DNA from 4 places in the Streptomyces sp. NPDC006610 genome. Region 1 is predicted to be linked to each of the others. Evidence: riboswitches for the same ligand, from Rfam matches in the RefSeq annotation. Region 1 holds a riboswitch; each other region holds the start of a gene.
What was found. A riboswitch is a leader RNA that binds a small molecule or an ion and turns the genes downstream of it on or off. The one in region 1 is predicted to bind cyclic di-AMP.

Region 1 (5,349 bases):
TCCGCGCCGAGTGCCCCTGGTCGTCCCGCCAGACCCACCAGGGGCTCGTGAAGCACGGCATCGAGGAGATGTACGAGCTGATCGAGGCGATCGAGGACGGCGACCGGGACGAACTCCGGGAAGAGCTGGGCGACGTCCTGCTCCAGGTCGTCTTCCACGCCCGGATAGCGGAGGAGGACCAGGACGCCCCCTTCTCCATCGACGACGTGGCGGGCACCATCGTCGCCAAGCTCATCCACCGCCACCCGCACGTCTTCGGCGACGCGACGGCCTCCACCCCCGAGGAGGTCAGAGAGCACTGGCTGCGCACCAAGGCCCAGGAGAAGCGGCGCACGTCGGTGACCGAGGGCATACCTCTGCACCAGCCCGGCCTCGCCCTCGCGGCCAAGCTCGCGTCCCGGGCGCGTACCGCGGGCCTCGACGTGCCGCTGCCGAAGGACGAGGGGATCGGCTACGAGCTGCTGGCGCTGGCGGCACGGGCCGAGGCGGAGGGCGTGGATCCGGAGACGGCGCTGCGCGCGGCGGCACGCGCGTACCGGGACGCGATCAGGGAGACGGAGGCCGCGGCGAGCACGGCGGCCGAGGAGCCCGGAAAGGAGTCTTAGCGGCCGGATAACGTCGACGGGTGACCAACCAGCCGCATTCCCGTCAGCACGCCGCCCCACCCGCGCCCGAACTCTTCACCTGGGAGTTCGCGACCGACCCCTACCCGGCGTACGCCTGGCTGCGCGAGCACGCGCCGGTGCACCGGACGCGGCTGCCCAGCGGGGTCGAGGCATGGCTGGTCACCCGGTATGCCGACGCGAGGCAGGCGCTGGCCGACCAGCGGTTGTCCAAGAACCCGGCCCACCACGACGAGCCCGCGCACGCGAAGGGCAAGACCGGCATCCCCGGTGAGCGCAAGGCCGAGCTGATGACCCATCTGCTCAACATCGACCCGCCGGACCACACCCGGTTGCGGCGGCTGGTGTCCAAGGCGTTCACCCCGAGCCGCGTCGCGGAGTTCGCGCCGCGCGTGCAGGAACTGACCGACCGGCTCATCGACGGGTTCGCCCGCACGGGGAGCGCGGACCTCATCCACGAGTTCGCCTTCCCGCTGCCCATCTACGCCATCTGCGACATGCTCGGCGTACCGCCCGAGGACCAGGACGACTTCCGGGACTGGGCGGGCATGATGATCCGTCACGGGGGCGGGCCGCGGGGCGGTGTCGCGCGGTCGGTGAAGAAGATGCGCGGCTACCTCGCCGAGCTCATCCACCGCAAGCGCGAGTCCCTGCCCGCGGAGCCGGCGCCCGGCGAGGACCTCATCTCCGGCCTGATCCGCGCCTGGGACCACGGTGAGCACCTCACCGAGAACGAGGCGGCGGCGATGGCGTTCATCCTGCTGTTCGCCGGGTTCGAGACCACCGTCAACCTCATCGGCAACGGCATGTACGCGCTGCTCACCCACCCCGTGCAGCGCGCCCGCCTCCAGCACTCCCTCGCGGCGGGCGAACGCGACCTGCTGGCCACCGGAGTGGAGGAACTGCTGCGCTACGACGGGCCGGTGGAGCTGGCCACCTGGCGTTTCGCGACCGAGCCTCTGACGATCGGCGGCCAGGACATCGCGCCCGGCGACCCGGTGCTCGTCGTCCTCGCGGCGGCGGACCGGGACCCGGAGCGGTTCACCGACCCCGACACGCTCGACCTCGCCCGGCGCGACAACCAGCACCTCGGTTACGGACACGGCATCCACTACTGCCTCGGCGCGCCGCTCGCCCGGCTGGAGGGCCGGACAGCGCTGGCCACGCTGCTGACCCGCCTCCCCGACCTGCGGCTCGGCGTCGACCCGGCAGAGCTGCGCTGGCGGGGTGGACTCATCATGCGCGGACTGCGCACGCTGCCGGTGGAGTTCACGCCCGAGCAAGGTCGTGCATAGCGGACTCTTCCGGACACCCGTGTCCCAAACCAAACATGACAGCCCTTCACATCTGTGATCTTCACGTGATCTGCGCGGCATGAACTTGTGACAAGTGATCGTCTGCCGATACGTTCACCCATCAACGTGGCGGCGGCGCATCACCCGCCGCGCGGGTCACTGCTGTCTCGGGAAAGGTCCCCGCATGCTCTCCGGGAACGGTCGTCACCGTCGCCCCCGCCAGGCCCCGGCACTCGTCGTCGCGGCCGGCGTGACCGGCTCCGCCATCGCCATCCCCCTGCTCGGCGCGACCGGCGCCAGTGCGGCGAGCGGTGCGACGTGGGACAAGGTCGCGGAGTGCGAGAGCGGCGGTTCCTGGAGCGCCGACACCGGCAACGGGTACTACGGCGGCCTGAACCTGTCGCAGGAGGACTGGGAGGCGTACGGCGGTCTCACCTACGCGTCGCGACCGGATCAGGCCAGCCGTTCCCAGCAGATAGCCGTCGCCGAACGGCTGCTCGCGGACCGGGGCGCCGAGGCGTGGGCCAGTTGCGGCATCCTCGTCGGTCTCGACCAGGACGACAGTGAGGCGGGCGTCGACACGGGGGTGGCCGGCGACGCGGCGTCGAGCACGCCGGACGGCGTCCTCAACCCGCCCGGATTGTCCAACTCCTCCGGTTCTTCCGCCTCAGTGGGCGGGAAGTCGGGTGCGAAGTCGAGCACGAGCCCGACCGAATCGGCGGGCGCGGGGAAGTCGGCCGAATCCGACCGATCCGGCGAATCCGATGAATCCCCTGGAACTGAATCGACGGATTCGGGTCGGGCGACGGCGTCCGAGACCGGAACCGGAGCCGGGGCCGGCCGGGAGACGGGCGCACCCTCCGCCTCCGTCTCCACTTCCCCCTCTGCACCCGAATCACCCGATAGCGGCACGGATGTGTCGGAATCTGCAGACTCCGACACTCTCGCCAAAACCCCCGAAAGTGTCGGCTCTTCCAGTCTCATCGACACCGGCATCGCCGACGCGGGCTCGGGGACCGGCCGTCATCGCGGCTCCAGCGCGCAGGAGGACGTCCTCGACGACCGCGAGGCCGGGTCCTCCGGCTCCTCGGGGCGGCACGCCTCGCGGGGCGGGTCGGCGGAGCGGGCGGCCGCCGACGGGTCGTACACGGTGCGCGAGGGCGACAGCCTCTGGGGCATCGCCGACTCTCTTGAGGTCGACGGCGGATGGTCCGCGCTCTACTCGGAGAACAAGGACGCCGTCGGCGCCGACCCGGACCTCATCCTTCCCGGTCAGACCCTGGATGTCGGGGTCGAAACGGTCGAAAAGTAGCGGGAGTTCACGTCACGGTTCGGGCTGATTGTCCGTTTTGGAATCAGTGTGGGATGAGTCTCAGAAGCCCTGATCGTCTTTGAAATTCCGCCGATCGCGTGTCTACGGTCGTGACCGCTCGCCAATGCGGGCCCCGGTAGCCGCAACGCCGAATCCTGCCAGCGGCCGTCCGGGAACAGTCGTCGCGTCAAGCGCCGTAGGCAGGAGCGGGGGACCCAAGGTAGGCGCCGTTCCGGGCAGTTGAGCCCGGGGCGGCTAGGGGTGAAGCCGCGTCCCGTGAGGGACGCGGCCGGGCAACTCAACCGGCCCGAACCCGACAGCTCACCTCGCAGGCGTCGGTGAGGGGATCAACCATGCTGTTTTCCGGCAAGGGCAAGCACCGTCGTCCGACCGCCCTCCAGCGCTCCACTCGCGCCATCGCCATCGCCGGCGTGACCGGCGCCGCCGTCGCCGCTCCGCTGATGGCGTCCGGCACCGCCTCCGCCGCCACCGCCTCCGAGTGGGACGCCGTCGCCCAGTGCGAGTCCGGCGGCAACTGGTCCATCAACACCGGCAACGGCTACTACGGCGGCCTGCAGTTCTCGGCCTCCACCTGGGCCGCCTTCGGTGGCACGCAGTACGCCGCCACCGCCGACCAGGCCACCAAGGAGCAGCAGATCGCCATCGCCGAGAAGGTGCTGGCCGGCCAGGGCAAGGGCGCCTGGCCGCACTGCGGCACCGGCCTGTCGAACTCCGCCTACAACGGCGGCTCGGCCGGCACCTCCGGCGACGCCGGCAGCTCCACCGGTTCGAACGCGACGGGCTCGGCCGACACCGGCTCCTCCGAGGCCACCGCCCCGGCCCGCGAGACGGAGCAGCAGCCGGCCTCCCGTTCCGCCGACCGCCCGGCCGCCAAGAAGACCGTCACCACCCCGACCGGCAAGAAGGTCAAGAAGGGCGACGGCGAGTACAAGGTCGTCGAGGGCGACACCCTCAGCGAGATCGCCGCGGAGCACGACGTCAAGGGCGGCTGGGCGAAGCTGTTCAAGCTGAACAAGGACATCGTCGAGGACGCGGACGTCATCTACCCGGGCCAGCAGCTGCACCTCAAGTGACGGCCGGCGGCGAGGGGCGCGAAGTGACGGCGGGCGCCGAAGGGCTGAACTGACAGGCGGCGCGGAGCGCACTCACAGCACGCGCCGACCGACGCCGTCATCCTGAAAGCCCCCGGGCCTCCGGGCCTCCGGGCCTCCGGGCCTCCGGGCCTCCGGGCCCCCGGGCTGACGGCCACAGGCCCCAGCACCCCGGTCCCCCAGGACCCCCGCCCCCAGACCCCCGTGAGGGTTCCCCCCGTCCCCGCGGGCTCCCCGCCCCGGCGCGTTCTCCCCCGTACGCGCCGGGGCGGGGCTTTTTTCGGCCAGGCGTGCACGCAACCGTGCGCGGGACTTTTTGTTCCGTTCGGAAACAATTTACTCTCGGTTCCGTCCACGGGGTGGTCGACCGGCTGGCCGATCGCCCGGAGCCGGTTAGGCTCGTCTCGCAGAGCCACCGCGGCCCTGCGAAGCCGCGTCACATTGAAGAAGGAGATGCTCGTGCCGTCCATCGACGTCGTCGTAGCCCGGGAAATCCTGGACTCCCGAGGCAACCCCACGGTCGAGGTCGAGGTCGGCCTCGACGACGGCAGCACGGGTCGTGCCGCCGTTCCGTCCGGCGCCTCCACCGGCGCCTTCGAGGCCATCGAGCTCCGCGACGGCGACCCGAACCGCTACCAGGGCAAGGGCGTCGAGAAAGCCGTGCTGGCCGTCATCGAGCAGATCGGCCCCGAGCTGGTCGGCTACGACGCCACCGAGCAGCGCCTGATCGACCAGGCGATGTTCGACCTGGACGCCACCGACAACAAGGGCTCCCTCGGCGCCAACGCCATCCTCGGCGTCTCGCTCGCCGTCGCGCACGCCGCCTCCGAGGCCAGCGACCTGCCGCTGTTCCGCTACCTGGGCGGCCCGAACGCGCACCTGCTGCCCGTTCCGATGATGAACATCCTGAACGGCGGCTCGCACGCCGACTCCAACGTGGACATCCAGGAGTTCATGATCGCCCCGATCGGCGCGGAGTCCTTCTCCGAGGCGCTGCGCTGGGGCAC
Region 2 (5,349 bases), on a different contig from region 1:
GCCCCGTCGGGGCCGGGGTCGCCCACGCCCTCGGTGAAGCTGTCCCCCACCGCCACGTACGACCCGATCACTGATCTGCTGTCATTCTTCGAATCGTCTGCCACAGCGCACCATGATTCCTCGTGGAATGTGACTTACGCGACCGTAGGCATGGGTTGACGGACGGTGAGATAAGCCACTGGCCAAGGAATGGTCAACTGCGGAATGGGCCGCGGCCCGTCGGGGCGGGCACGCCGAAGGCCGGACCCGGGATCTCGTGATCGGGGTCCGGCCTTCGGCGGCTGTGCGTCAGGGAGCGGGGGTTCAGATGGAGACGCCGTGCGACCGCAGGTAGGCGACCGGGTCCACGTCGGAGCCGTAGTTCGGCGTGGTGCGGATCTCGAAGTGCAGGTGCGGTCCGGTGGAGTTGCCGGTCGAGCCGGAGAGCCCGACCTGCTGGCCCGCCGTCACGGTCTGGCCGGCCGAGACGGAGAGGGAGGACAGGTGGGCGTACTGGGCGTAGTAGCCGTCGGCGAGCTTGAGGACGACCTGGTTGCCGTACGCGCCGGCCCAGCCCGCGGAGACGACGGTGCCCGGGCCCACGGCCTTCAGGGAGGTGCCGGTCGGGACGACGAAGTCGGCGCCGGTGTGGTAGCCGCTGGACCACATGCTGCCCGCGACCCTGTAGGCGGTGCCGACGCCCGCGCCGGACACCGGGGCGGTGTAGCCGCCGGAAGCGGGGGCGGTGTCGGCGGCCTGGGAGCCGGTGGACGCCTGGGCCGAGGACTCGTCCGGGGCCGACTCCGCCGGGGAGGACTCCTGCTGGGGCGCCTCGGACGGCTGCGACGGCTCGGACGGCTGCGACGGCTCGGCGGTGGCCGACGACTTCTCGGCGGAGGCCGAAGAGGGCGCCGGGGCCGACGACTTCTGGGCCGTAGCGGCCTTCTTGCCGATGCTGAGCTTGAGGCCCGGGTGGATCAGCGACGGGTCGTCGCCGACGGCCTCGCGGTTGTCCTCGTAGAGCCGCTGCCAGCCACCGCTGACGTTCTGCTCCTCGGCGATCTTCGACAGGTAGTCGCCGACCTTCACCGAATACGTCGTCGCCCCGGACTTCTTCGCGGCGGACTTCTTCTCGGCGGCCTTCTTGCCGGTGGCCGTCTTCTCCGCCGTGACGGACTGGACGGTCTTGTCCGGCGCGGACTGCGGGGTCGCGGCATGGGCGCCGGCGGCCCCCATGAGCGGCAGGGCGAGTGCGGCGCCACCGGTGCCGGCGACGGCTATGGAGCGGGCGAAACGCTGGGCCTTGGGACGGCGGTGCTTACCCTTTGCGGGCATGGTGATTTCCTCTCCGGCGCCTGCGAGGTGAGCTGTCGGGTGCGGACTGGAGATGTCCGGCCGCGCCGAAACGCGGCTAAACCCCAAGCCGTTCCGGAGACCGGAACAGGCATTCGTACCTGTGGGTCCCCCGCTCCTGCCGTACACGGGTGGGTTTGCGCGGGCACCGGGCGGCGGCAGGATTAGGCGTCCGCCCGGATCGGTCTGGAACGTAAGCGACCGCGACGCAAACGGACAAGCAAGAGGTTCCGGATCAAGACCCCCATCTTGATCGGTTGCCGGATTTCCCGGTCACCCTCCGTACACCGCCGGGCGGCCGTTACCCGCAAACTCCCTTGTGACACGTGAGGATTACGTGAACATGACGGGCGACGCACGGTCACCACTATGACCCTGCTCACCCGCCGTTTCACCAGCCCCCCTCATTCCGCAGCGAGTTGGAATGAAGAGGCCAATTCGGGCAGAAGGCTCATATGCGACGGAGTCGGAGAACTGCCGCGTCGAAATCTCCCCGCAACCCCGACTGCATTCCGTGATGCAGCAGCACGGCACCGCGATGGATTTCGCCCGTTTCGCGGCATTCGTACGACGCTGTCGGATCCAGCCCGCGCAGCCGCAGCGCCGGCACGGGCTCGCCGAACCGCTGCGCCTGGAGCCAGGCCAGGACGACGGTCTCGTCGCCGAGCACGTACTGCACGGCGCTGAGCCCTCCGTCCGGCGGGCGCAGCCGGTACAGGTCGCCGCGCTGCACCAGCGGGCGTATCTCCTTGTAGAGCGCCACCCACTCCCGCGCCTCGGACAGTTCCTCCTCGCTCCAGCAGGTGAGGTCGCCGCCCACGCCGAGCACCCCGGCCATGGCGCTCACGAAGCGGAAGCGCAGCGAGCTGACCCGGCCGTTGAGCATGGCGTTGGGGCTGTCGGTGACCCAGGCGGCCATGACCCGCGCGGGGTGGAGCTGGCTGAAGCCGTGCTGGATGGCGAGCCGGTCGAGCGGGTCGGTGTTGTCGGAGGTCCACACCTGGTCGGTGCGGGCGAGGATGCCGAGGTCGATCCGGCCGCCGCCGCCCGAGCAGGACTCGAAGGCGACGCCGGGGTGGGCCGCCCGCAGCCGGTCCACCAGCGCGTACAGAGCGCGCACGTGGTCCACCCACAGTCGCTGCGGGTAGGGATCGCCGGGCCAGCCCGCGTCGGTGAAGCAGCGGTTGAAGTCCCACTTCACGTAGTCGACGGGGGCGCCGGACAGCAGCGCGTCGAGCTGCTCCCAGAGGTACTCCCGCACATCCTCGCGCGCAAGGTTGAGCACCAGCTGATTGCGGAACTCCGTCCTGTTTCGTCCGGGTTGGAACTGCACCCAGTCCGGGTGGGCGCGGTACAGCTCGCTGTCCGGGTTGACCATCTCGGGCTCGACCCAGATCCCGAACTGCATCCCGAGGGCGTGCACCTCGTCCGCGAGGGGCTTCAGTCCGGCCGGGAAGCGGTCCCGGTTGGGAGTCCAGTCGCCGAGCCCGGCGTGATCGCCGGTGCGCGCCCCGAACCAGCCGTCGTCCACGACGAACAGCTCGACGCCGATCCCCGCCGCCCGGCGCGCGAGGGCCCGCTGCTGCTCCTCGGAGATGTCGAAGCCCGTCGCCTCCCAGGAGTTGAACAGCACCGGCCGGTCCCGCCCGGCGTCCGGGACGACATGCGCCCGCTGATAGGCGTGCCAGGCGCGGCTGGCCCCGCCGAAGCCGCCGTCGGACCACAGCCCCGCGAAGACGGGCGTCGTGAAGGACTCCCCCGCCGCCAGCCGCAGCAGCCCCGAGTCGTCGTACCCGGCGCCGCCGGTGATCTGCACCCGCCCGTCCGGCAGTTGCGCCACCGCGATCCGCCAGGACCCCGACCAGCCGAGGGCGCACGCGTACACCTCACCGCGCTCCTCGGTCGCGTCGGTGTCCAGCGCGACCCACGGCAGATGCTGGTGCCCGGTGTGCCCGCGGCGGCTGCCGATCACCTTCTCGCCGTAGGTCAGGGGCGCGGACGTCAGCCGGGACTCGGCGGCCCAGCGGCCGTGCAGCTGACTCAGCCGCCAGGCCCCGCGCTCGGGCAGGGTCCAGGTCGCGGAGTCGGCGCGCAGCAGCTCCACGGCCGGCCCGTCGTTGTCCAGGGTGACCCAGCGCTCCACGACGTCCCCGCGCATCCGGTGGTGCAGGGTGACCGCCAGCCCGCCGTCCCGGAACCGGAGCCGCAGCTCCTCCTCGCCCCCGGCGCCGCCGATCTCGTAGGCCTCGAAGCTCCACTCGGTCCCGCGCCGCTCGTCGGTGCGCACGGACAGGGCGGGCCGGACGAAGCGGGCGCCGCCCTCGACGGGGTACTCCTCGCGTCCGTCGAGGCGGGACTCGAAGGGCCAGTCGTCGGGCAGCGGACGGGCGGCGAGGGCCTCGGCGTCGGCGAGGGCGATGGTCGGCCCCCAGTGCAGATGCAGCAGCTCGCCGGCGTCCGTGAGGTGCAGGGCGTAGCTGCTCGCCGGTCCCGACAGCAGCCAGGTGCGGCCGTCGTCGGCGATGTCGATGTGCGTCATCCCGCTCCCCCACGGACTCGGACAGTCCCGCTCACGTCCCAACATCATCGAGCGCCGCGCCCCCTCCCGGCAACGCCTGTGGAAAACCCCGGCGACGAACGGTGACCGCCTGTGGACAACCGGTCGGCCCGGAAAACGCATGTCGTATCGTCAAGGCGTGCCCGTCGACGAGCCGCGCCGGCGGGGCGATGGGAGGGAGCCCCCGTGACGCAGCAGGTGCCGTCGACCGAGCCCGAGCTGGCCGCAGTGCGCAACTTCCGTGACGTGGGCGGCCTGCCGACGGTGGACGGGCGCCGGGTGCGGCACGGCGTGCTGTTCCGCAGCGGCCACCTCGCCCACGCCACCGCCGAGGACGCCGCGTTCCTCGCCTCGCTGGGGCTGCACACGATCTTCGACTTCCGCAACGCCGCCGACCAGAAGCTCGAAGGGCCCGACGTCGAGCTGCCGGGCGTGCGCAATGTCAACCTGCCGCTGAGCGACCCGGCGGACGGCGCGGAGTTCTGGAGAATGGTCCGCGAGGGCGATCTGGAGCAGCTGCGGGAGATCCTGGCGGACGGCAAGGCGGCGAACCGGATGATCGCCTCCTACCGCATGATCATCAAGGACCGGACGGCCGAGCACTCACGGGTGCTGCACGCGCTCGCCGAGGACAGCGTCCCGGCCCTGATGCACTGCGCCGCCGGCAAGGACCGCGCCGGGCTGTCGATCGCGGTGACGCTGCTCGCCCTGGGGGTGGAGCGCGATGCGATCCTCGCCGACTACCTGGAGTCCAACGCCAAGCACCGGCGCTACAGGGTGCGCCGCAGTAGCAGCTCCGCCTCCGCCTACGCGCCGGAGGTCATGGAGCTGCTCGACCCGCTGTTCGAGGCGCGCGCCGAATACCTGACGGCGGCGCTGGAGACCATCGACGACACCTGGGGCGGCGTCGACGCCTATCTGGAGCGGGGCCTCGGGCTGGCTCCCCGGACCCGCGAGCGGCTGCGCGACCGGCTCCTCGACTGAGACCGGGGCGGCGCCACCCGGGCCCGGCCGCCCGGCGCTACTTCGCCCCGACCTCGAAGAGCAGATAGAGGAACGCGGCGAACACGTGCCCCGCGACGATGTAGATGAACAGCCGGACCCAGATGGCCTTCGGGATCCTCTGCTCGGAGTCGCTCATGGGGTCTCTCCCGTCGTGGGGCCGAGGCACAGCGCGGCCGTGGGGCTCTGGAGCAGGGTGTGGACGAACAGGAGGTCGACTCCGTCGTCGTCCAGGGCGGTGATGCGGTGCGGGGTCAGCGAGTCGAAGTGGGCGCTGTCCCCGGGGCCGAGCCGGTGCGCGGCGTCCCCGAGGCGCAGCCCGAGCCGTCCCTGGAGGACGTACAGCCACTCCTCGCCGGGGTGCACGCGCACGATGTCGCCCTGGGACCCGTGCGGCACGTGGACGCGCAGTGCCTGCATCCCGCGGCCCGGCGCTCCCGCCTGCCGGTAGGTCCAGC
Region 3 (5,349 bases), on a different contig from region 1:
TGCCGTAAGGGGGCGCAGTGGCCACCGGTCCCCCGCACCCGACGCCCTTAGCCACTCCGGACGGCGGCGTCCCGGCGCACGCGCCCTGGTGGCGCCGGCGCCGGCTGGGCTACGCCGCGCTGACCACGCTGCTGGCGATGTCGGGGCTGGTCATCCTCGCCCTGGTCCGCGAGGAGACCGGCACCGACGGGTTCCTGGTCGGCCTCGGACTCGCGGTCCTGCCGGTGCCGCTGCTGATAGCCGTCTTCCGCTGGCTGGACCGCGTCGATCCCGGCCCCTGGCGCAATCTGGCCTTCGCCTTCGCCTGGGGCGCCTGTGCGGCGGCGCTGATGGCGATCGTCGCCAACAGCTTCGCCGTCCGCTGGATCGCCACGGCGACCGCCGACCCGGCGAGCGCGAACACCCTCGGCGCGACGGTGATAGCGCCGGTCGTCGAGGAGACCACCAAGGCCGTCGCCGTCCTGCTGCTGTTCCTCTTCCGCCGCCGCGATCTCACCGGCATCGTCGACGGCGTCGTCCTGGCCGGGATCACCGCGACCGGCTTCGCCTTCACCGAGAACATCCTCTACCTGGGCAACGCCTTCGGCGCCGACCGGCTCAGCGGTGACGGCATCGCCACGGTCACGGCGGCGACGTTCTTCGTCCGGGTCGTCATGTCGCCCTTCGCGCATCCCCTGTTCACCGTCCTGACCGGCATCGGCTTCGGACTCGCGGCCCTCGCCGGGGAGCGGCAGCGGCTGCGCCGGATCCTGCCGCCGCTGGGCGGGCTGCTGCTCGCGATGGGCATGCACGCCCTGTGGAACGGTTCGGCGACCTTCGGCGAGTACGGCTTCTTCGCGGTGTACGGCGGTTTCATGGTGCCGGTGTTCGGCCTGCTGACGTGGCTGGTGATCTGGAGCCGGCAGCGTGCACTGCGCACGGTGCGCGAGGAACTGCCCGCCTACGCCGCGGCCGGCTGGCTCGCTCCGGCCGAGCCGTACGCGCTGGGCTCGCTGCGGGCGCGGCGGCTGGCCCGCGAGTACGCCGGCCACCATCTGGGCCGGCCGGCGGCGCGCACGGTGGCCGAGTACCAGTCCCGCGCGACCTCGCTGGCGCAGCTGCGCCGCCGGCTGCGGCAGGGCAGGGCGGGGGCGGACTTCGCCGTGCGGGAGGGTGAGCTGCTGCGGGAGCTGTGGTCCCGGCGGGAGGTCGCCCGTCCGGCGCTGGAGCACGCGGCGCGCGTCACCGCGCCGGTGGCACCGGTGGCCGTACCCCCGTGGGCGGCGGGGCCGCAGGCGTGGCACCCGGCGCAGTACAACCCGTACCGGACGTGAGGACCCGCGATCGGCAGCCCTGACGTCGGGGGGGTGCCGTCAGGACCGCCGGGGATCGAAGGTGTGCCGCGTCGGCGGCGGACGTCAGGGGTTGAGGCCCTTGTCGCGCAGCCAGGCGATGGGGTCGACGGCGCCGCCGTCGCCGGTGCGCACCTCGAGGTGGAGGTGGGGGCCGGTGACGTTGCCGGTGGCGCCCACGCGCCCGATCACGTCGCCGGTGTTGACCTTCTGGCCCACGGTGACGCTGATCGACGACTGGTGGGCGTAGAGGATCTCGGTGCCGTCCTCGAGGGTGAGCACGGTCTTGTAGCCGTACGACCCGTCCCAGCCGGCCTGCGTGATGGTGCCGGTGTGGACGGCCTTGATGAGGGTGCCGGTGGGGGCGGCGAAGTCGACGCCGGTGTGGTAGCCGGACGACCACATGGCGCCGGCCTGGCCGTACGTCGAGGTGAGGGTGTACGAGGAGGTCGGCAGCGTGTACTGGCGGGCCAGCTCGGCGAGGCGCTCGGCCTCGGCCTTCTTGCGGGCCTCCTCCTCCGCGGCGGCCTTGGCGGCGGCGGCCTTGGCCTCCGCCTCCTTCTCGGCCTTGGCGGCGGCTTCGGCGGCGGCCTTCTCGGCAGCGGCGACGGCCTCCGCGGCGGCCTTGCTCTCGACCTGCTCCTGCTGCTGTTCGGCCTGGGCGATGATCCGGGCGCGCAGGGCCTCGCCGGCGTCGGTGGTGCCCTGGGCGGTGTCGGCGGTGGTGACACCGGCGCCGCTGAGCGGTGCGGCGGCGGTCTGCGCGACGGCGGTGTCGGCGGCGTCCTCGGCGTCGTCCGAGAGCAGGGAGCCGACGTTGGGCAGGTCGGGCATCGAGATCGACACCGGCGGCTTGCCGGTCTGCGCGGTGGCCATGCCGCCCGCGCCGACGGCCGCTATGACGCCGACGCCGAGAACGGTGGAGCTGCGGGCGAGTCCGCCGCCGCGCTGCTTGGCGACGCGGTGCTTGCCACGGACGGGGCGGACGGAGTCGGCGGTGGGGTTCCACTCCTCCCACGGCCCCTCGTCGGTGCGCTGTCCGCCGTAGACGACGGTGTCCTCGGAGCGCGGTGCCGGGAAGAACGGGGCTTGCGGGGCAGGCGGGTTGGACGCCACGTGGGCGTACTCCTTTCCTTCCTTCTCGCCTACCGGGTTAGCTGACGGGTTCGGAGCAGGAAGGTCTCCTACGCGCGTAAACCATCCGTGCCGATACGGCGGCCTACGCCCGATTCACCCCAAGGTGATGGTTCCCCGGTTCCCTTGCGGGATTCGGCGTGTGCGCACGGAGCCGCCTCTTGTGACGGCTGGGACGACCGCGCTGCGTTATCGGACGTTAATAGAACCGGGGCCTGAATTCCAAGCCGTTCAGCTTGATCATTAACGTTCTCGGCCGGGACGTACGGCTCACGAGCGGCGAAAACCGGGCGAGTTGACCCGGGCTCAGGAGCGGACGAGTTTATGACGGTGTCTCAGATGTTACCCGTGCACGGTCGTACGACTACCTGACGTGACCGAGGTGGAGGGCGTGCCGCGGACAGCGCGGTCGGCGCGGACAACACTCAGGGCCGGAACCCATGATCTGCTGATCAGGATTCCGGCCCTGGGCCTTCAGTAGCGGGGACAGGATTTGAACCTGCGACCTCTGGGTTATGAGCCCAGCGAGCTACCGAGCTGCTCCACCCCGCGTCGATGAATCCAGTGTACGCCATCCGCGGGAGCCCTCACGCCAGGGTTTTCGCCGACCCGGACCGCCCGCTCCTCAGCCGCCGGGGTTGCCGGTGTGGGTGAGGCTCTCCCAGGCGACGAAGCGGTGGTCGGTGCCGGCAAGGGCCCCCGGCCGGGCAGCAGCGCTGCGGGCGGCCGCGGCGGGCTTGTCGAGCCGCTGTTCCAGGTGGTTGAGGACGACCGCCGGCGGCGGCCCGGCCGTCCCCCCGCACCGCCGCAGCCCCGCCGCCTGCCGGTCGAGCGTGGCCCTGAGCCGGTCCTCCACCTCGCTGTACACGTCGACGCCCTGGTGCCAGGCGGTCTCGGCGATGTGCGCGGCGGCGGCGAGCGAGGCGCCGGTCCGCCGCAGGTGCCGGCAGTCCGTGCGGGCGGCGGACCGGCCCCGCTCCAGCGGAAATTGGGCGGGGACGTGCTCGCGGAAGCGGCGGAGGGCGGCGTCGAAGGCGCGGTGGTCGTCGAGGAAGACGGCCATGCCGAGGGCGGCGTCGGCGGCGACGAGCTCCCGGTGACCGTCGTCGGCCCGGCCCGGCCGGGTGACCTCGGGCAGATGGACGGTGCGCAGCATCCCCTCGAACCGCCGCATGTACCCGGCCTCCCATCCGGCGCCCGGTGCGTGCCGCACGATCTCGGCGGCCCGCGCCCAGGTCCCGCCGGTCCACGCGGCCTGCAGCGCGGCGTCGCCCCCGGTGTGCCGGCGCAGCCTCTCCGACCACGCGTCCATGATCTCGATCGCCTTTTCGGCGTGCTGCCGCTTGCCGGTGACGCCGTACAGGAGCGCCTGCGTGTAGGCGGCGATCGCGTCCTTTCGTTCGGCGGCGCAGCCGCGCCCGGCCCTGCCGCCGGGGCAGTGGACGGTCCTCACCGGCCGCGCCCGGTGTCGGTACGACCCGTACGGGCTGTCCCGCATGTCGAGGTAGGCCTTCAGCCACGGCTGCCGTCCGGCGGTGACGTTCTCGCGTACGACGTCCAGCTGCCGGGCGTTGACCAGCACGCCGGGGTGGGTGAACCCGGCGTCGGCGGGCAGCGCGCGCACCATGGTCCGTCCCCCGGCGTCCATGACCCCGCACGCCCCGACCAGCCCGCCGGCCAGCGCCGCCGCGAGCCCCGCGCCGGCCACGCCCAGGACCACCCGCCTGCTCGCAACCCTCGTGCCCCTCGTGGCTCTCACAGCCCTCGTGGCTCTCATGGCCCTCATGCGCGCCGCCTCCGCGTCCGTCCTGCCGTGCTGCTTCACCCAGGGGCAGCGTGACCCGGCGCGCGGCGAGGCGCAGCGGATGTTGGGCCGATGGGCGGTCCGCCGGACGGGGAGCGGGCAGCGCGCCGGCCGGACGGGAGGGCGCGCCCCGCCCGCTCCACCGCTGCTCCGCCCCACCGGCGACGGACACTCCTCACCCCGCCAGGTGACGGTTGGGCGCCTTGGCCCGCTCCTCCAGTTCCGGCAGGACGACGACGTCGGCGCCGGCCGCGGCGAGCAGTCCGCTGCCGTCCGCGCCGGTGACGAAGGTGTCCGGCTCCCGCCAGGCGGTCACCACCCGGCGGACACCCGCGTCCAGAATCAGCCGGGCGCAGGGGCGCGGCCGGGAGGCGCGTCGGGCGCACGGCTCCAGGCTGCTGTACACCGTGGCTCCGGCGAGCCGCGGATCGTCCGGGGCGATCTTCGCGAGCGCCGCCTCCTCCGCGTGGACGACCGGGTCCCCGCCCTCGCGCGAGTGCCCGCGGGCCAGTTCGGCGCCGTCCGCCGCGACGACCACGGCCCCCACGCTGAACGCCGTGCGCGAGGGCGGGCACCGCTCCGCCAGCTCGCAGGCGAGCGCCAGCCAGCGCCGGTCGGCGGCCGACGGCAGCTGCCCGGCGCCGGGTGCGGTGGGCTCGTAGCGCATGAGGACGACGTCCTCGATGGCCCGCGTCTCCACGAGCCGCAGCCGTCCGCCCTGGTAGGGGCCGGGTCCGAAGAGTCGGGGGGCGTCCGGCTGCCCGACGAGCAACGGGGCCAGTACCAGCTGGAGTTCGTCGGCGAGCCCGGCCCGCAGCAGTTGCGTGTGGACGACGCCGCCCCCCTCGACCATCAGCCGCCCAACGCCGCGTTCGTCGTGCAGGTGCCGCAGCACGGCCCGCCAGTCGAGGGCGTCCCCGAGGGCGACGACGTCCGCGGCGATCCGGGCGGCGCGCAGTCGCTCGGCGCCGGAGGCGGTCGTGTAGACGACCTTCTCCCCGCCGGTGTGCCAGAAGTCGGCGCCGGGGTCGAGGTCGCCGGAGCCGCTGACGGTCGCCTTGAGCGGGTACGCGGGCTTGC
Region 4 (5,349 bases), on a different contig from region 1:
GAGGACAGGGGGTGCAGCAGGGGGGCGACGGTCTCGCGGTGGGAGGGCACCGTCACCCAGGCGGTCAGCGCGCGCCGCACGTCCGACCAGGCGGTGCGGCCGGCCGCGAGCAGCGGGTTCAGGGTCGGCCGGGCGAGCAGGTCGGCGTACGGGGAACCGAGCGCCAGAGCCGCCGCGCCCGCGTCGAGGACGTGATCGCCGAGGCGGACGCCGACCCGGCGCTCGGCGGACTCGGGGGAGCCCGTGGCGTCGGTGAGCGAGAAGACGCCGTACGGAAGGTTGTGCGGGCCGAAGGGGTCGCCCTCGGGGAGATCGAAGGGGGGCATGGGGTGCTGCCTCACTTTCGTACGCGCGGACCGGGTAGTCGCCGCACACGTTACGGCCGGGGCGGCCCTCTTGGGCAGCGTCCCCCGCGGGCCCGTTCCGCCGTGTCGTGAAGGCGCCCGGAACCAGGGCCGGTTGACGTCGGAGACGGTGAACGGGGTGGTGAACGGACCCGGCCGGATGTCCGTATTCTCTGATCATGGCCGCACCCCTCGCGCGCACCACCGCACCCGCCGCGCACTCCGCCCCCGCGCCGCACACCGCCCCCTCGGCGGACCCCGGCGCGTACTCGCTCATCGCCACCGATCTGGACGGCACGCTGCTGCGCGGCGACGACACGGTCTCCGACCGGACCCTCGCCGCCCTCGGGCGGGCCGTGGGGGCAGGCGCCCGCCACCTCGTGGTGACCGGCCGCCCGGCGCCCCGGGTGCGCCCGCTGCTGGAGCGACTCGGGAACAGGGGGATCGCGGTGTGCGGGCAGGGCGCGCAGGTGTACGACGCCGGGGCGGACCGCCTGCTGTGGTCGGTCACCCTGGACCGGGAACTGGCGGAGACCGCGCTCGGCAAGATCGAGGCCGAGCTGGGGGAGGTGTACGCCGCCGTCGACCAGGACGGCGTGGACGGGCTGACCCTCATCGAGCCGGGTTACCGGATGCCGCACCCCACGCTGCCCGCCGTACGGGTCGGCCGGCGCGCCGACCTGTGGAGCGAGCCGATCAGCAAGGTGCTGCTGCGCCACCCCGGCCTGACGGACGACGAGCTGGCGACGGTGGCCCGGGCGGCGGTCGGCTCGCTCGCGACCGTCACCATGTCCGGGCCGGGAACGGTGGAGATGCAGCCGTGCGGCGTGACCAAGGCGACCGGCCTGGCGATCGCGGCCCAGCACCTCGACGCACGCCCCGCGCAGACCATCGCCTTCGGGGACATGCCCAACGACATCCCCATGTTCGACTGGGCCGCGCACGGCGTCGCCATGGCCAACGCCCACCCCGAGCTGAAGGCGGTCGCCGACGAGGTCACCACGTCGAACGAGGACGACGGCGTGGCCGTCGTCCTCGAACGTCTGTGGGCGGGGACCCCGTGAGGGGACGGGGCGCGGGCCCTGAGAGGGGGGTGGGCTCAGTAGGCGCCGAACACGTTGTCGATCGAGCCGTAGCGGTCGGCCGCGTAGTTGCAGGCGGCGGTGATGTTGGAGACCGGGTTGTACGGGTCGTAGGCGGTGCCGGGCACGTGGTAGGCGGCGAAGGTCGGGTCGATCACCTGGAGCAGGCCCTTGGAGGGCGTGCCCTTGGCGGCGTTGGAGTCCCAGTTGTTGATCGCCCACGGGTTGCCGGACGACTCGCGCATGACATTGCGGTGGATGCCGTTGTAGGTGCCGGGGATGCCGTGCTGGGCCATGATCGCGAGCGACTGGCGGATCCAGCCGTCGAGGTTGTTGGTGTACGCGGCGGTGGTGGCGGTCGTCGCGGCCGGGGCGGCCGCCGGGGCCGCCGAGGCGCCGCTCGCGCCGACGAGCGGCAGGGCGAGCACGGCCGCGCCGGTGCCGGCGACGGCGAGCTTGCGGGCGAGGCGGCGGGCGGTGCGGGTGGTCAGGGCACGGCTGTGCTGACGGCTTGCGGGCATGTCGAAATGTCCTCTCCGTCGCCTGCGAGGTGAGCTGTCGGGTTCGGGCTGGGAGGTGCCCGGCCGCGCGCCGGAACGCGCGGCTTCACCCCGAGCCGGTCCGGCGTCGTGCCGGCCCGGCGACTTACCTGGGTCCCCCGCTCCTGCCGTGCGAGTGGTCGTTGGTGGTGTGCGGGCGGTGGCAGGACTCGGCGTCCGCCCGACAGGCCGGGAACGTATGCGAGGGAACATGCCGGGAACAAGCGGCGGAGTCACACCACGGGCGATTTGATCTCTGTCCGGCGGGTTTGGCGCACTTGATCCTTTGTCGCCAGGGAGGTCAAATGGCCTGCGGTTCAAGGGGTGTCGCGTGTGGCGCAGGTGAATTCCGCGGGTACGGGGACGTGAGTGACCTCACGGTCGCGTGCAAGTCAGGCAAAACGGGCAAATGCGGCTAAGGGGTTATCAAATCGTCGCGGCGGGAGTGGGCTTGCCGGAGTGGGCGGGGGCGGGTGTCGCGGCGATTCGGGGAGAGTGCGAAACCGGACGAAACGGTGCGAAATAATCCCCGCTGGGTGGTCAGAAACCCGCCAGTCATGATCCGATACCGGCCGAGCCGTAACGCCGGGCGCTGGCGGTGATCGAAACGTGACCGGATACGCTGACTTGAGTGAAGGCAGCGACGTATCGACAAACCGTGTAATCCCCAGTAGACACCAGCAGACAGGAGACCCCTCGTGACCGTCGTCGGGCCGTTCGGGCTGAGCGTGCGGGACCAGGCTCTGGAAGCCGATGTCCACGCCGGATTGACGGCTGTCGAGGAGGGACTGCTCGAGGCCACCAAGAGCGAGGTCCCCTTCATCACCGATGCCGCGCAGCACCTGGTGCGGGCCGGCGGGAAGCGGTTCCGTCCGCTGCTGGTGATGCTCGCCGCGCAGTTCGGCGACCCCTACGCGCCCGGCGTGGTGCCCTCCGCAGTGGTCGTGGAGCTGACGCACCTCGCGACGCTGTACCACGACGACGTGATGGACGAGGCGGACGTGCGGCGCGGGGTGCCCAGCGCGAACACCCGCTTCGGCAACTCGGTCGCGGTGCTCACCGGCGACTTCCTCTTCGCGCGCGCGTCGCACATCCTGGCCGACCTCGGACCGGAGGCGGTGCGGGTCCAGGCGGAGGCGTTCGAGCGGCTGGTCACGGGGCAGATCCTGGAGACGGCCGGACCGTCGGACGGCCGCGACCCGGTCGAGCACTACCTGGACGTGCTGTCCGGCAAGACGGGCTCCCTGGTCGCCGTCGCCTGCCGCTTCGGCGCGATGATGTCCGGCGCCGACGAGTCGGTCGTGGACGTCCTCACCCAGTACGGCGAGCGCCTCGGCGTCGCCTTCCAGCTCGCCGACGACGTGCTGGACATCGCCTCCGACTCCCACGAGTCCGGCAAGACGCCCGGCACCGACCTGCGCGAGGGCATCGCCACGCTGCCGGTGCTCCGGCTGCGCGAGCGGGCGGCCCGGCTCGGGCTCCCCGAGGACCTCGCCCTGTGCGAACTGCTCGACTCCGACCTCACCGACGACGACCGGCACGCCGAGGCGCTCGCCGCCTTCCGCCGCCACCCCGCGCTGGAACACGCCCGGCGCGACACCATCCGCTACGTCGAGGCCGCACGCGCGGCGCTCGCCCCGCTGCGGGAGTGCGACGCCAAGGCGGCGCTGGAGGAGATGTGCGACGCGGTGGTCCACCGCGCCGGTTAGCCGCCCGTCGCGGCGCGGCCCCACGGGTCCGGTCGCCGGCTGTCGTACCGCAGCTTCGGGGGTCCGGTCGGTCGGCCGTCGCGGCGCGGACTCACAGGTCCGTTGACTGCCCGTCGCACCCCACCCCTACGGGGCGGGGGAGAAACCGCCCTGTCCCGTCATACCGCAGGAGTACACGGAGTTGGCTCTGCGGTCTGACGATTTTCCTTGCCGTATTTGGTCAGATGGATGCACTGAAGGACACCACTCCTCACCGATTCGGGTGAGAATGGCGGCTCGGGGTGGACAAGTGCGAGCACCTGTACGACGGGCGGCCGCCGCCGACGACGGAGGTAAGGCACACATGGCACCGTACGCATCCGACGACAGCACCACCGCCGCGGAGGACGACGACCTGCGCGCGGCGCGACGACGCAGGGCCGCGCGGTACGGCGTGCCCGCCGCGGTGATCGGCATCGCCGCGGGAACCATCGGACTGGTTCCGGCGATAGCCGACTCCGGCAGCCCGGACCTGCCGAAGATCACCGCCGAGGAACTGATCGAGAAGATCGCCGCGTCGGACGTCCAGCAGCTGTCCGGCACCGTGAGGATCAGCACCGACCTCGGCCTGCCCGACCTGGGCGGCCTGGAGAGCGGCATGCTCTCCGGCGCGGCCGGCGCCGACGGCGAGGGCTCCTCGGCGGACCCGGCGGCCAGGCTCACCGAGCTGGCGTCCGGCTCTCACACCCTGCGCGTCGCCGCCGACGGCCCGGACCGGCACAAGGTGTCCCTGCTGGAGGACGCCGCCGAGTACAGCCTGATCCACAACGGCAAGGACGTCTGGGGCTACGACAGCGCGTCCAACGAGGTCTACCACGCCACCGTCGACGAGCACGGCGGCAAGCACGAGAAGCAGGCGCCCGCCACGCCCCAGGACCTCGCCGAGGAGGCCCTGAAGGCGGTCGACGACACCACGTCCGTGACCGTCGACGGCACCGCCCAGGTCGCGGGCCGGGACGCCTACAAGCTGCTCATCGAGCCCAAGCAGACCGGCTCCACCGTGGGGGCCATCAGCATCGCCGTCGACGCGGAGACCGGCCTCCCGCTGAAGTTCACGCTCACCCCCGCGAGTGGCGGCGCCGCTGTGGTGGACGCCGGCTTCACGCAGGTCAGCTTCGCCGAGCCGGCCGCGTCCACCTTCGACTTCACCCCGCCCAAGGGTGCGAAGGTGACCGAGGACGACAGCGTGGAGGCCCCGGCCCACGCGGGCAAGTCCGAGGAGGACCTGGCCAAGGGCTTCCAGGGCGCCGAGGTCGTCGGCGAGGGCTGGAACGCCGTCGCGGTTCTCGACACCGGTGCCGAGGGCGGGGTTCCCACCGAGGCCGCGGGCGGCGAACTGGGCGGCTTCCTCGGCTCCTTCGGCGACCGGGTGAGCGGCGACTTCGGCTCGGGCACCGTCTTCAAGACCCGGCTGATCAACGCCCTGATCACCGAGGACGGCACCGTCTACGTCGGCGCGGTCACCAAGGACGCGCTGGTGAAGGCGGCCGACGCGGGGCAGTAGGACCGTACGCGCGTACGGGGGGTCGTACGCGCGCACGGCGTGTCGTACGACGAAACGAGGGAGCCGATGGACGAACCGTCCGCCGCGGGGCCGCACCCGTCCGCCACCGGGGCGGACGGGCCCGCCATGGGG

Region 2: it holds a riboswitch for cyclic di-AMP, as region 1 does, so the genes downstream of both, ABZY13_RS24205 (peptidoglycan DD-metalloendopeptidase family protein) here and ABZY13_RS09185 (transglycosylase family protein) in region 1, are expected to answer to the same signal.
Region 3: it holds a riboswitch for cyclic di-AMP, as region 1 does, so the genes downstream of both, ABZY13_RS31780 (M23 family metallopeptidase) here and ABZY13_RS09185 (transglycosylase family protein) in region 1, are expected to answer to the same signal.
Region 4: it holds a riboswitch for cyclic di-AMP, as region 1 does, so the genes downstream of both, ABZY13_RS19565 (transglycosylase SLT domain-containing protein) here and ABZY13_RS09185 (transglycosylase family protein) in region 1, are expected to answer to the same signal.

Annotation. Positions count from the first base shown of each region.
Region 1 covers NZ_JBEXOP010000008.1:133,548-138,896, forward strand. The annotation lists gene ABZY13_RS09170 (nucleoside triphosphate pyrophosphohydrolase) at 1-605, shown strand, start outside; gene ABZY13_RS09175 (cytochrome P450) at 626-1,918, shown strand; gene ABZY13_RS09180 (transglycosylase family protein) at 2,169-3,230, shown strand; cyclic di-AMP (ydaO/yuaA leader) riboswitch at 3,413-3,580, shown strand; gene ABZY13_RS09185 (transglycosylase family protein) at 3,584-4,324, shown strand; gene eno (phosphopyruvate hydratase) at 4,802-5,349, shown strand, end outside.
Region 2 covers NZ_JBEXOP010000033.1:756-6,104, forward strand. The annotation lists gene ABZY13_RS24200 (SGNH/GDSL hydrolase family protein) at 1-71, opposite strand, end outside; gene ABZY13_RS24205 (peptidoglycan DD-metalloendopeptidase family protein) at 304-1,314, opposite strand; cyclic di-AMP (ydaO/yuaA leader) riboswitch at 1,317-1,486, opposite strand; gene ABZY13_RS24210 (alpha-galactosidase) at 1,784-3,871, opposite strand; gene ABZY13_RS24215 (tyrosine-protein phosphatase) at 4,076-4,873, shown strand; gene ABZY13_RS24220 (DUF6126 family protein) at 4,911-5,030, opposite strand; gene ABZY13_RS24225 (XRE family transcriptional regulator) at 5,027-5,349, opposite strand, start outside.
Region 3 covers NZ_JBEXOP010000062.1:16,234-21,582, forward strand. The annotation lists gene trmB (tRNA (guanosine(46)-N7)-methyltransferase TrmB) at 1-8, shown strand, start outside; gene ABZY13_RS31775 (PrsW family intramembrane metalloprotease) at 18-1,313, shown strand; gene ABZY13_RS31780 (M23 family metallopeptidase) at 1,398-2,447, opposite strand; cyclic di-AMP (ydaO/yuaA leader) riboswitch at 2,459-2,616, opposite strand; tRNA gene ABZY13_RS31785 (tRNA-Met) at 2,944-3,017, opposite strand; gene ABZY13_RS31790 (alginate lyase family protein) at 3,091-4,224, opposite strand; gene ABZY13_RS31795 (dihydrofolate reductase family protein) at 4,445-5,349, opposite strand, start outside.
Region 4 covers NZ_JBEXOP010000023.1:12,407-17,755, reverse strand. The annotation lists gene fahA (fumarylacetoacetase) at 1-326, opposite strand, end outside; gene ABZY13_RS19570 (HAD family hydrolase) at 524-1,408, shown strand; gene ABZY13_RS19565 (transglycosylase SLT domain-containing protein) at 1,444-1,947, opposite strand; cyclic di-AMP (ydaO/yuaA leader) riboswitch at 1,952-2,118, opposite strand; gene ABZY13_RS19560 (polyprenyl synthetase family protein) at 2,664-3,674, shown strand; gene ABZY13_RS19555 (DUF2092 domain-containing protein) at 4,018-5,217, shown strand; gene ABZY13_RS19550 (ABC transporter ATP-binding protein) at 5,344-5,349, shown strand, end outside.